DNA from 4 places in the Pseudoduganella sp. R-32 genome. Region 3 is predicted to be linked to each of the others. Evidence: riboswitches for the same ligand, from Rfam matches in the RefSeq annotation. Region 3 holds a riboswitch; each other region holds the start of a gene.
What was found. A riboswitch is a leader RNA that binds a small molecule or an ion and turns the genes downstream of it on or off. The one in region 3 is predicted to bind cobalamin.

Region 1 (3,183 bases), 750 kb from region 3:
AACGACAACCCGAACCGTGTCTGGCTCTGGTGGGATGCCAGTGGAGATTTCTCCGCTTCGATGTTCTTCTGCCTGAAATATCTGCCTGAGTCTTTAGTCGAGCCTTGGCTGCGTTCCGTGTTCGATATCCCCTCACCGCACTGGCGCGCGCAGGTCGTCGTCTGGCTGGTTGGTGCGCATGGGATCCTGAACGACACAATGCGGTGGCCATCTGAATTTTCGCTGGAAGCCCGACCATACATCGGTTGGGAATGGAGTCATTGTCTCGAGGCCCGGCTGACGGTTGTAGACGACAGCGGCGCGCCGCCGGTAGCGGCGCTTGTCCCTGAGGCTGCCCGAACGGCAACGCTGGACGTGGTTCGATCGTACTTCAGCGAAGATCGATTCCTGGAATGGGTCACTTGCATTGCGACTGTTCCATATCTGGAAGCGGAACTGGCTGAAATTCCTTCGACATTCGCAACGCTCTACGTTCGCTAGCGGCTCACGGACAGGTTTCGCGTTCCAGCACCGCGAGCCACGTCATCGCCTGTTCCCGACTCTCGCCGCACATTTCGGCCGAAGGCTGCAGGCCGCCGCAGAAGGCCGGGCGTTCCGGCTTGCCGAAGATCTTGCAACGGTTATCGTCGCCCAATTGGACGCAGCGCACCCCGGCCGGTTTGCCGTTCGGCATTCCGGGAATCGGGGACGTAATCGAGGGCGCCGTGCAGCAGGCGCCACAGGCTGGGCGGCATTGGAAACTCATGGTGGGCCAGTATTTTACAGCTTCGGCCAACCCAGCCAGCGCATGGCCTGCTCGCGCGACTCGCCGCACACTGCTTCGTCGGCCCTGAATTCCACGCACACGAGGGGGCGTTCGGGCAAGCCATACAGCTTGCAGCGCATGTGTGAATCGAGCTGGATGCAGGGCACGCCTGCCGGTTTGCCTTCAGGCATGCCGGGAATCGGGCTGGAGATCGCGGGCGCCGTACAGCAGGCGCCGCATTGTGGACGGCACGGGATCGGGGTGCGGTTCACAGCCGTGCGGGCGGCTTTGCCTTGCTAATGGATAACGTGGTGCGTGCGGCCGCCGAAGGCCTTGAGGGCGTCGGACAGCGACACTTCAATCTGTCCCAGGTGGGCGTCAGCCAGCACCCAGGGCTCGCCGTCCGCGGCATGGCGCTTGGCCACTTCACGTTCGACCATGGCCGCCATGCGCTCATGCAGCACTTGCTGGTAGCGCGGCGAATCCGGATTCCCAGCCTGGGCACGGGCATACATATCGGCCCCTTCCCAGAGTTCCTGGATGCGCTCATCCGCAAGTCCGGAGGCGGCTGCCAGGACTTGTAATGTTGTCTTGTTATGCATTTTTACTCTCCCAGACACGTTCTTTGACGCGTACTTAGCAGTAAATACCTAATTCTCACGAATTACCAATCATTTCTAAGAAGTGGATCTTTATAACAACAGTCGTTGCTCTTCTGGCTAGATTGTTGGCCAAGTGCAGTCTGTTAGAATGACGCACGTTATGTGATTGGTGCCTTCCTGCAAGCCTGCCGGGAGGTGAAACGGGAAGCCGGTGCCGCGCGGGATAGCCATCTTGCGCCAGTCCGGCGCAGCCCCCGCTGCTGTAAGCCGGACGAAGCTGACCAACGCCACTGTGCATCGCACGGGAAGGCCAGGCCAGCGGAGGAAGAAGGCGAGCCAGAAGACCGGCCGGTCACTTTTGATTGTGCGAAGCCCGGGGTGTGGTTTTGCGTGCTCGGAATCCTGCTGTGCCTACCACTACCTTTGCCCGGACCATTACGGTCCTGCTATGTGCGTTCGCTTGCGCGCGTGCCAACGCCGCCGTGCTGTTTGCCATCGTGACCGAACGCGCTGCGCCTGTCGCCATCGAGGCGGCCCATCGCCACCTGGCCGGCCATCCCCAGGACCGTATCGTGTTGCGCACGCCCGCGCAATGGATGGCGGCCGACGACAAGCAAGCCGCCCAGTGGCTGGCGCAGGCGGACAGCATCCTGGCCGTATCGCTGTTCGGCGACCCGGCCCGGCGCCTGAAGGAATTCTTGCCGCGCCATGCCCGCCCGCAGGCCAGCGTGCTGGCCATGAATGGCGAGGCCACGCTTAGCCTGCTGTCGCGCGGACGGCAGGGCAGCTTGCAGGGCTTTTCGCCTGAAACGCTGCGCCAGCTCTCGACCGAGCAGCCGCCGGAAGCGGCACTGCAGGCAGCCAGGGCGCGACCGGCGGCAGGCCAGTGGCTGGCTGCGCGCCAGGTCTGGCAGGCCGGTGGCCGCGACAACACGGCAGCGCTGCTTGCGCACCTGCTCGACCCCTCGCGCGCCCTGGCCGAGCCGCAGCCGGAACCGACGCTGCGCCTGCGCGCCGGCCAGCGCGAACTGCACGACGCGGCGGCATGGGGCAGGGCGGCGCAGCTAGGCCTGCAGGCGCGTCCTACCGTGGTAGTGCTGGACCTGTCGAACATGGATGGCACGGTGCCCGATGCCGTCTGCAAGCAAGTCGAACGCATTGGCCAGCAATGCGTGCAGGTGCTGCCGCGCTGGGGCGGCGCCTCGCGCGAGGCGCTTGAGCGCTTGCCGGAACTGATTGCGCCTGCCGTGCCGGCCGCCATGGTGGTGCTGCAGGACTTTGTGGTGGGCGCCGCCGAAGGGCGCGAAGCCGTCAGCGAGGCATTCAAGAAGCTCGATATCCCGCTGTTCAAGGCGATCCGGCTGTCCGACCGCACCGCCATGCAATGGCGCTTGTCGCCGGACGGCTTGCCGCCTGATTCGGTGCAGTACCGCGTGGCGCTACCCGAGCTGCAGGGCATCGGCCAGCCCATCGTGGTGGCGGCACTGGGCGAGCCGCAGCGCGACAAGCTGACCGGCATCGAGAATCGCCCGCCGGTAGTACTGGCGGCGGAAGCGGAGCGCCTGGCTGCGCGCGTCGAGCGCTGGCTGGCCTTGCGCGCCAAATCCAACCGCGACAAGCGCGTGGCGCTGGTGTACTACAATCACCCGCCGGGCCGCCAGAACATCGGCGCCGACAACCTTGATGTGCCGGCTTCGCTGTTCGACATGCTGCACGCCCTGAAGGACGCCGGCTACACGGTCGGCGAATTGCCGGCCACGCCGGAAGCGCTGCTTGACCGCATCATGGCGCACGGCGTCAACCTGCCTGAGGACCGCGGCGCCTTGCGTGAACTGG
Region 2 (3,183 bases), 1.9 Mb from region 3:
CCAAGGCCGATTTCAGCATCGTGCGAAGTCTGGGTTTCCAGCGGCTTGTTGGCCTGCGGAGTGAAGCCGTTCTCGTCGGAGTTGGCGACGCGGTAGCTCTGGCCAATCTTGGCCCACGCTGTCAGGCCCGGCGCGGCAAGCATGCTGCCCTGCACTTCCCAGGCGTTGTTGGCTTGCTTCACGCTGTAGGTGGCGGTGGTGAATGGCACTGGATCGATCGAATCCTTGTCGAACAGTTCGCGGCGCACGCCGGCGGCCAGGCGGAATTGCTGCGGGCCGGAGAACTTCATTTCGTCGCGCAGGTAGAAAGCCTTGCTGCGCTGGCTGGCGTCGGCGGCGGAGAAGGACGCGGTGGTGACGCGGTTCCAGCGGCCGAAGTCAAAGCCGGCGACCAGTTCATTCAGCATGCCGTCGAACTGGCCAAGGTGGCGCACGCGCGGCGAGAACTGGGTCTGCTTCGTGTCGTAGGCGGAGCTGGAAACGCCCCATGGACTGAAGTAAGTGGCTTCCGCTTCCTTCTTGCGATGCGACAGCTCCGCAGCCAGGTCGAAGGCGCCTACCTTGTGCTCCCAGGCGGCGGTATATCGGTCGCTATCGAGCTTGCCGAAATCGTTCGGGGTCAGGGTCTGGCGCGGATTGGCGTTGAATTGCGCTTCCGTCAGGCTGCCGGCGAAGCGCTGGTCCTGTCGCGCGATGTCGGCACGCAGCGAGAAGCTGCCCACGCCGGTGCTGAATTTCACGCCGCCGTCAAGGCGCGACTGCTTGAATTCATTGTTGTCGCGGTAGTTGTCGGAGCGCTGGTGGCCGGCCGACGCGTCGAAGGCAAAGCCGTCGAAGCCCTGTGCCACGCTGGCGCGCACCTCGCCGCTGTCAAACTGGCCCAGCTCAGTGAACATATTGCCGCTGCGCTCGCCGGCTTGCGGGCGCTTGGTGGTGATCTGGATCACGCCGCCGGTGGCGCCTTCGCCATACAGCACGCTGGCGCCGCCGCGCATGATGTCGATGCGCTCCACCATGTCGATCGGAATGGTGGACAGGGTTGCGCTGGACAGCTCGTTTTCGTTCAGGCGCACGCCATCCAGCACAATCACCACGTTCTGGTCGCTGTTGGTGCCGAAGCCGCGCAGGTCGAGGCCGAAGTCGGGGCTGCCGGTCAGGCTCTGGCGGCCGTACACGCCGCCGATCTTGCGGATCGCCTGGTTGACGTCGGACACGCCGGCGCGGCGGATGTCGGCCGCGGTGATGGTGGTGGCGCCGATCGGCAGCAGCGACGGATCGCTGGCGAAGCGGGAACCGGAAACGACAACGGTGTTCGATTGGGCTTGGGCCGCTGCGGCAAAGCACAGGGCAACCGCTGCGGCAACGGCGCAGCGCGAAGTGATGAAGGTCATGGCAAATCAGTAGAAAGAGTATCCGCCTGCGTCCCCGCAGCCGGAATCCACAGAAGACGAACCCTGCGCGGGCGCGCTTCCACCTCCCTGGCCGGTATCCGGGCTGGCAAGACTGACCGGGCCACCTTCCTGCAGCAGCAGTGGCTAATTGGCGCGGCCTGCCGTCTCAATGACGGCGCTTGCGTACCGTTGCGGGGGCAGCACATTGCGTTTCCCGTTTAACTGCCTCCATGAACAGGAGGCGGGCACCAAGGCGCCGCCATTATACGCCGGTTAAAGTTGGCATAAAAGTTTGGCAATCGGCCGCCACCCGGGCTATATTTTGGTGTTGCAAAAAACCTAATGGAGTCTTATGCGCATCACTCACCTTTTGGCCGCGGCCGCCCTGTTGGGCGGGGTCGCGGTCCAGGCCAGCCTGTGGGCCGGTGGCGCGACGTCCGCCACCGTGCCGGAAGCCGGTAGCGGCATCGCACTGGCGCCAGCCAAGGCGGCCGCCGTCATGCAGCCCAGCGCTCCCGGCGCCTGGGGCGGCATCCGCACCGGCCAGGAGGCCACGTTGTCCGACCGCGTGGTGGACTACCAGATCGAAGCCAGCCTGGACCCGGTCAAGCACACCATCGACGGCAAGCAGCGCCTGACCTGGCGCAACCGCAGCGCCGAACCGGTGCGCAGCGTCTACCTGCACCTGTACCTGAATGCCTTCCAGAACGGCTACAGCACCTTCCACACCGAGGAGCGCAAAACCGGCAGCGGCATTCGCAACAGCGCCCTGAGCAAAGATGGAGAATGGGGCTACACGGAATTGCGCAGCGTGCAGCAAGGCGGCGCCAAGGTGCCGTGGACTTTCGTGCATCCCGACGGCGGCCCGGCGGCCGACCAGACCGTGGTGCGCCTTGACCTGCCGCAGGCTGTCGCAGCGGGCGCCAGCACCACGCTCGATATCGCCTTTTTCGACCAGCTTCCGCGCGTGATGGCGCGCAGCGGCTACTTCGACAGCTTCCACCTGGTGGCGCAATGGTTCCCCAAGATCGCCGTGCTGGAACTGCCGGGCGAACGGGGCGCCACCGCGGTGCGCTGGAACGCGCATGAATACCACGCGGAATCCGAGTATTACGCGGACTTTGGCAGCTATGACGTCAAGCTCACCGTCCCCAGGGAATATACCGTGGGAGCCACCGGCGAACTGCAGGGCGCCCCGCAGGAAAAGGACGGCAAGCTGACCCACCATTTCGTGCAGGGCGACGTGCACGATTTCGCGTGGACCGCCGACAAGCGCACTGCGGCACCGCTGACCGGCACCTGGACCGGGCCCGGCAGCCCGCAAGTGAAGATCACCGTGCTTTATCCGCCGGAATTCGCATCCAACGCGGCGCCTGCCTTGCAGGCCACCAAGGATTCGCTGGACTACTTCTCGAAGACCCTCGGCCCCTATCCGTACAAAACCGTGACTGTGGTCATTCCTCCGCATAACGCCAGCGAAGCGGGCGGCATGGAGTACCCCACCTTCTTCACTGTCGACAACTTTGCCGGCCTGAAGCCGGGCACGTTCGCATCGGCGGCGCTGGATTTCGTCACCATTCACGAATTCGGCCATGGCTACTTCTACGGCATCCTCGCCAGCAACGAGTTCGAAGAGCCGATGCTGGACGAAGGCCTGAACGAGTACTGGAACCAGCGCATGCTGCGCGATACGGGCCGCAAGGCCTACCTCACGACGCCGTTCCTGCGCGCGATCGGATTTGCGCCCACCATCAAGGGCTTCGAGTTCGAACGCCAGGGCACGCCGCGTGAC
Region 3 (3,183 bases):
GAAGTCCAGCAGCAGGTGCTTGGTCGCGGCGTAGTGATTGTTCCACTCGACGCCGGAACGCTTGCTGGCGCGGCTCGGCGCCGTGTCGCCGGCATCGCCGGAAAATACCAGTTCGGACCCGGAACGCAGGCGCCACAGTGCGACCGAGCTTTGCAGGCCGGTCACGAACTCGCTGCGGGCGCCGACTTCCGCACCGCGCGTTTTCACCAGCGGCGTGACAGGATCGACAGGCTCGCGTTCGCGTGGCGACAGGCGTGCCGTGGTACCGCGCGCATCGTTGCTGTGGAAGCCTTCGCCGTAGTTCACAAAGAACTCCGTCTTGCTCCAGGGCCCGAGCACAAGCGAGATCTTGGGTGATGCAATGTGATCATTCACCTTCCCGCTGTTCTCCGCGATGGAGCTGCCGACATTAAAGCGGTAGCTGTCGTAGCGCACGCCGGCAATGGAGCGCAGCCAGTCCGTCCACTGCACAGTGCTCTGGAACCATGCGGCCACACTCGCCTCGGTAACGCGCGATTCGGCGATCGGATGCCGCACCTGCTGCTGCGTCGTAGCGTACAGCCCGACTGGCGCAATGCGGTCGAAGCGCCCCTGCACGCCGATGTTGTTCTCCATCGAGCGTTGGCCGAGTTGACCGAACCAGGTTTGGGTCAGGTCGAAACCCGTCATCTTGCGGCGTTCCGTCTGCAGCACCTGGTCGCCGTTGACCGGATCGTCGAGGAAATAGGTGACGTCGTTGTACAGCGAGAGATCGTTGCGCACCAGGTAGGCGTGCGCCTCCGTCAGCGTGTCGCCCGCGCGCTTGCGCCATTCGGCGGAAAGGCTGTAGCGCGCGGTGCGTCCGCCGTCGCTCGGATCGGCTGCCCCGAATTCATCCAGCCGTCCGTCCTGTACCGCGCGCAGCGGGATCTGGCTGGTCGCGTGCCAGCCGGCCTTGTAAGCCATGCCGGTAATGCTGAAACGCTCCGCGCTGTTGCCCGAACTGTATCGCAGCACACCCGTCGATTTGTGGAACGCTTCCGGCATCTGCCAAGGGCCGTCGTTGTGGCCCAAATCGAGTGCATACAGCAGGTTGCCGTTGCCAACCTCGGTGGAATTCGCCACTACGCCGCGGCGATAGTTATCCGCGCCGACGGTCAGCGATGCAAAATATTCGTTCAGCTTATCGGACAGGCCCATATGCGCGGCGCCGGCCGATGCAAAATCGCCTTCGTCTGCGTAATAGGGGCCTTTGCGGTAGCGGATGCGGCCAACCAGTTCTGGAATCAGGAAATTCAGGTCCGTATAGCCCTGGCCGTGGCCGTGCGTGCGCATATTGACCGGCATGCCGTCGACGAAGGTGGCGAAGTCGGTACCGTGGTCCAGGTTGAAGCCGCGCAGGTAGTACTGGTTCGCCTTGCCGTCGCCGCTGTGCTGGGTGACGATCATGCCCGGCACGAATTCAAGGATCTCGCCGGGCCGCAAGGCAGGCCGGTTGGCGATCAGTGCTGAGGTGATGGTTCCTTCGCTGGCTGCGTCGGAAGTGCGAATGCCATTGTCATAGTGGTGGCCAACGACGTACACCCTGGCTGGTGTCTCTTGCTCTTGTGCCTGCGCGACAGCACACAAGGCCCCCGCGATCATGGGGATCAGTTTCTTTTTCATTATGGATGTTTGAATCGGCAATCCCGCCCACCTCCCCGTGAGCGCGACCGAACAGCGCGCGCATCTTCCCGATGCGTGCACCACCTGTCTGGCCGGTATCCGGGCTGGCAAGGCGGACCGTCTTGCCTTCCCATGCTTGCGCACAGTGGCTTGTGTAGACGGCCTTCGTTGGAGAACGATGCTTGCTTACCGTTGCGGGGGCAGCACACCCTGGCCTGCCGGCTGAACCAGCACGGCCATGTGTTTCCCGTTTAACTGCACGCTTGAACGCGCGCGAGGCACCAAACGGCGGCGATTATACGCTATGCACTGTTGTTATCCTGCCACCGGTCGGTATAAACCAGGTCGGCCAGTTTGCCGCGCATGGCCCATCCCTCGAGCTCCAGCATCGGCTTGGGATAAAAGCCGGCGACGTGGCCCAGGCAGATGATGGCGACCGGCTTGCCGCCAGCGGGGATGCCCAGCAAGGCCGCCAGCTTGAGCGGGTCGAACAGCGACACCCAACCCATGCCCAGGCCTTCCGCACGGGCGGCCAGCCACATGTTCTGGATGGCGCAGGCGACCGAGGCCAGGTCCATTTCAGGCAATGTACGGCGGCCGAAGATGTGCTTTTCGCGATGGTCCATCAGGGCCGCCACCAGCACTTCGCCGCAGTCGCGGATGCCTTCGACCTTCAGCCGCATGAACTCTTCGTTGCGGTCGCCGAGAGCGGCGCCGGTGGCCCGGCGCTCCTCGTCAACCAGCCGATACATCTGCTCGCGCAGCTCGGGGCTCTGGATGCGGATGAAGCGCCAGGGCTGCATCAGGCCGACACTTGGCGCGTGGTGGGCCGCTGCCAACAGGCGCATGAGGAGGTCTTCATCGATTGCACCAGGTACGAAGTGGCGCACGTCGCGCCGTTCGGCAATTACACGATAAACGGCATCAATCGCTGCCTGGTCAAAACTGCTTTGCACTTCTACTCTCACTGTTGATGGAACACGATTTCCTCAACGGCCTGTCCATTGCACAGGTGTTGGTCGATGATGCGGTCCATGTTCTCGGGAGTGACATTGTAGTACCAGGTGCCGTCCGGCTGGACGCAGACGATCGGGCCGCCCTTGCAGGCCGCGAAGCAGCTTACCCGGCTGCGCTTCACGCGCAGTTCGCCTTCGTTCAAGCCCGCGGCCTTGAACTTGTCGCCCAGGCTGTCGAACAGGGCCTGCGACTGGCCGTCGGCAGTGCAGCGCGGGCCGGTGCAAATCAGCAGGTGGCGGTGGTAGCTGCTGATCTTTGGTTTTACCGGGGTGTCGCTCATGCTTCGCTCCCTTCCGCTTCGGTGCTGGTCTCGCCTTCCCACGGCTCGTCGAGCGTGGCGCGGATATAGTCGGCGGGCAGTCGGTACTGCGCAGCCAGTTCTTCAATGCTTGCACCGGCTTCGTGTTCGGCACGCAGCGTATCGAGCCATCCCAGCAGGCCTGTCGACAGGGAACGGCCTGCACGCTCACCTTCGCGCGTCGCGCCACCCTCTTGCATGTCGTATTTGTTGGCGTAGCCGCG
Region 4 (3,183 bases), 470 kb from region 3:
GCTGAAGCGCAGGCCGGCATACACGGTGGAACCGGCGGTGGCGTAATTGCGCGCCAGTTCATAGTGTTTGCCGGCCACGTTGTTCCAGCGCAGGGTGGCAGTCCAGGAACGGTCGAATTCCCAGGCCGCATACAGGTTCAGCAAGCCGTAGCCGCCCAGGCGGTTGCGGTTGGCCGTATCGTCGAAACGGTAGCCGGAAAGCTGCCACTCGGCGCCGGTACTCAGGCTGCCCGCAGTATATTCCAGCGCTAGGTTGCCGTGGCGCTTGGCGCGGCGCACCAGCAGCTTGCCGCTGATGTCGTCCTGCGGGTTCTGCAGGTCGGCGCTCGCGGACAGCGTGAAATTGCTGCCCAGCTGCTGGCGTGCCGACAGGGAGATGCCTTCCAGCGTGGCCTGGTTGACGTTGTAGGCGCAGCCAAGGCGGAAGCCGGGCAGCGGACAAGGGGCGATGTTCACCAGCAGGTCGGTCAGCTTGTTGCGGTATGCCACGGCGCCCAGCGCTGTGCCGCCCTGTTCGAAGTGGACGCCTATTTCGCGGTTGCGGCCTTCTTCCGGGCGATTGGCCGGCAGGCCGTAGCCGGGGTAGTACAGCTCATTGAACGTCGGCGCGCGGAAGCTGGTGCCGTAGCTGGCGTTGACGCGCAGGCCCGGCGTGATGCGGTAGCCGTAGCCCAGCGAGCCGGTACTCTTCGAACCATACTGCGAGCTGTCGTCGTTGCGGGCGGCGGCGGCCAGCAGGTGGTCGCCGCGCTTCATGTTGTAGCTGGCGGCCCAGGAAGTGGTGCTGCGCTCACGCACCAGGGCGGCGGTGTTGGATTCGATTTCTTCCTTGCGGTGTTCGGCCAGCAGCTGCAGGCTGTCGGTGCCCAGCGCGATATCGTTCTGCCAACTGAACTGGGTCTGCTTGGTATCGATCTGGCTGGCGGTGGCGGCAAAGCTGCCGGACTTGTCGCGCGATTGCGCGGCTTGCGTCGTCATCTGCCAGGCGTCGCTCAGGCGGTTGCGCGAGTAAAGCGCGGCGGTGTCGAGCTTCTGCGTGCTCCAGGCGCGCACCTTGGTGCCGCTATCGTAATCCGCTTCCTGGTCGCTATGCAGGAACTGCACGCCCAGCTCGTGGCCGGGCGCGACCTGCCAGGCCAGTTGGCCGTTGGCGTGCTTGCGGTCGTAGCCGTCGTCATCGCTGTTGTAGCTGGAGCTGGCCGGCAGCGTGGCGGAGAAGCCGCCGGAGCGTTCCTTGCCCGCGCTGAGGGCATAGTTGAAGGCGCCGGCGCTGCCGGCAATGCCTGCGGTGCCGGATCGGGTGCCGTAAGTGCCTGCCAATACGCCGGCATCGATCGCCGGGCTGCCCTGGCCATTCTTCGTGAAGATCTGCACCACGCCGCCGATGGCATCGGCGCCGTACAGGGTGCTCAACGGGCCGTACACGACTTCGATATGGTCGACGGCGGACAGCGGAATGGCATTCCAGGCGGCCGCGCCGCTGCTGGCGGAGCCGATGCGTACGCCGTCGATCAGGACGATGACCTGGTTGCCGTTGGAGCCGCGCAGGAACACGCTGGCATTGGTGCCCGGTCCGCCGTTGCGGCTCACTTCGATGCCGCGCTGGCGCTGCAGCAGTTCGGTGATGGAGCCGGCGCCGCTGCGCGCGATTTCCTCTGGGCCGATGCTGAGCGTGTCGCTGATGATGTCGCGTGCTGCTTGCGGCGTGCGGGTGGCGGTGATCAGCACGGAATTCAGTACGGCAGCCTGGGTTTGTGCTTCGACGGCAGGTGCGGCAACGGCCAGTGCCAGCGACGCGATGGCCGCTTGCCGGGTAAGGGGAAAGGACATGACAACTTTCGTAACGAGCCGCCGGCCCACGTCCCCGTAAGCCGGCATGAACAGGAACGGGCGCAGGGCGCGTTCCCACCTGGTCTGGCCGGTATCCGGGCTGGCAAGTCTGGCGGCCTGGCCTTCCCATGCTTGCGCACAGTGGCCGGGAGGTCGCTGCCGCACATTGAAGGCGGCACTTGCTTACCGTTGCGGGGGCAGCACACGTTGGCTGTCAGGGACAGCGCCGTGTTTCCCGTTTAACTGCATTCGAGAATTCGATTGCGGGCACCAAAACCCCGCCATTATACGGACTTGGCTGGCCAGGACAAGCGAAGGATCCCGCAATACTTGATGTGGTTTGGCCTGGCGGCCGCCTGCTGCAAGGGCTCACCGGCGGCGATGGCCGCCATCAGGCGCATGGTGCCGGCGTGGCAGACGACAATGGCGTCGTGCTGCAACTCATCGAGGAAGGACTGCACGCGGCGCGCCACCTCGCGCACGGTTTCTCCGCCGCCAGGGCGGTAATCGAGCAGGTCGGCGGCCCAGGCATCGACCTCGGCGCGCGCGACGTCGGGCCAGCTGCACAGCTCCCAGGCGCCGAAATCCATTTCCACCAGGCGCGGGTCGGACGTGAAGGCGCCCAGCAGGGAGGCCAGGGCCGTGCAGCGCCGCAGGGGGCTGGAGTACAGGCGGTAGCCGCGGGTGAGGGCGCTGGCCAGTTGCGGCGCCAGGGCGGCGTGGCCGGCGGCCAGGGCGTCCGCTGCTGCCGGAATGTCGCTGCTGCCGTAGCACAGGCCGGGCGCGACATCGGGCTGCGGATGGCGGACGAGGATCAGTTCCACATGCAGGCCAGTGCCGCGACGTAGAACACGGCTTCGGTCAATTGCTGGACAGCGCCAAGGCAGTCGCCAGTATAGCCGCCCAGGCGTTGCCGGAACTTGCGCGCCAGCCAGAGCGTCGCCAGCAGCATGCCGGCCAGGCCGGCGCCCAATGCAGCCGGCGGCAGCCAGCCCACGACCAGCGCGCCCGCCGCGGGCAGCGCGGCCGTCAGCGTCGCGATGGCGAACTCGCCGCCGCGCATTTCCTGCGCCAGCGGCTTGGCCTTGCCCTCCGCGCGCGCATACTCCATGCGCCAGATCAGCGAACAGGCCATGAGGCGCGACAGCGGATGGGCCGCCAGCAGGGCACCAAGCACCGCCAGCTTCGGCATGCTGGCCAGCGCCGCCACCTTGGTTGCCAGCATCAGGCCGATGCCGATGGCTCCATACGCGCCGATGCGCGAATCCTTCATGATCTCCAGCACGCGCTCGCGCGTGTGACCGCCGCCCAGGCCATCGCAGCTATCGGCAAAACCGTCCTCGTGGAAGGCTC

Region 1: it holds a riboswitch for cobalamin, as region 3 does, so the genes downstream of both, ACN9MU_RS29825 (cobaltochelatase subunit CobN) here and ACN9MU_RS01760 (TonB-dependent receptor) in region 3, are expected to answer to the same signal.
Region 2: it holds a riboswitch for cobalamin, as region 3 does, so the genes downstream of both, ACN9MU_RS10635 (TonB-dependent receptor) here and ACN9MU_RS01760 (TonB-dependent receptor) in region 3, are expected to answer to the same signal.
Region 4: it holds a riboswitch for cobalamin, as region 3 does, so the genes downstream of both, ACN9MU_RS31085 (TonB-dependent receptor domain-containing protein) here and ACN9MU_RS01760 (TonB-dependent receptor) in region 3, are expected to answer to the same signal.

The regions. Positions count from the first base shown of each region.
Region 1 covers NZ_CP183987.1:6,498,011-6,501,193, reverse strand. The annotation lists gene ACN9MU_RS29845 (hypothetical protein) at 1-480, shown strand, start outside; gene ACN9MU_RS29840 (YkgJ family cysteine cluster protein) at 485-745, opposite strand; gene ACN9MU_RS29835 (YkgJ family cysteine cluster protein) at 760-1,002, opposite strand; gene ACN9MU_RS29830 (hypothetical protein) at 1,042-1,347, opposite strand; cobalamin riboswitch at 1,498-1,714, shown strand; gene ACN9MU_RS29825 (cobaltochelatase subunit CobN) at 1,755-3,183, shown strand, end outside.
Region 2 covers NZ_CP183987.1:2,319,687-2,322,869, reverse strand. The annotation lists gene ACN9MU_RS10635 (TonB-dependent receptor) at 1-1,391, opposite strand, end outside; cobalamin riboswitch at 1,464-1,659, opposite strand; gene ACN9MU_RS10630 (M1 family metallopeptidase) at 1,744-3,183, shown strand, end outside.
Region 3 covers NZ_CP183987.1:380,448-383,630, reverse strand. The annotation lists gene ACN9MU_RS01760 (TonB-dependent receptor) at 1-1,644, opposite strand, end outside; cobalamin riboswitch at 1,718-1,944, opposite strand; gene bluB (5,6-dimethylbenzimidazole synthase) at 1,947-2,600, opposite strand; gene ACN9MU_RS01750 ((2Fe-2S) ferredoxin domain-containing protein) at 2,609-2,941, opposite strand; gene cobJ (precorrin-3B C(17)-methyltransferase) at 2,938-3,183, opposite strand, start outside.
Region 4 covers NZ_CP183987.1:6,782,354-6,785,536, reverse strand. The annotation lists gene ACN9MU_RS31085 (TonB-dependent receptor domain-containing protein) at 1-1,830, opposite strand, end outside; cobalamin riboswitch at 1,900-2,120, opposite strand; gene ACN9MU_RS31080 (histidine phosphatase family protein) at 2,115-2,654, opposite strand; gene ACN9MU_RS31075 (adenosylcobinamide-GDP ribazoletransferase) at 2,645-3,183, opposite strand, start outside.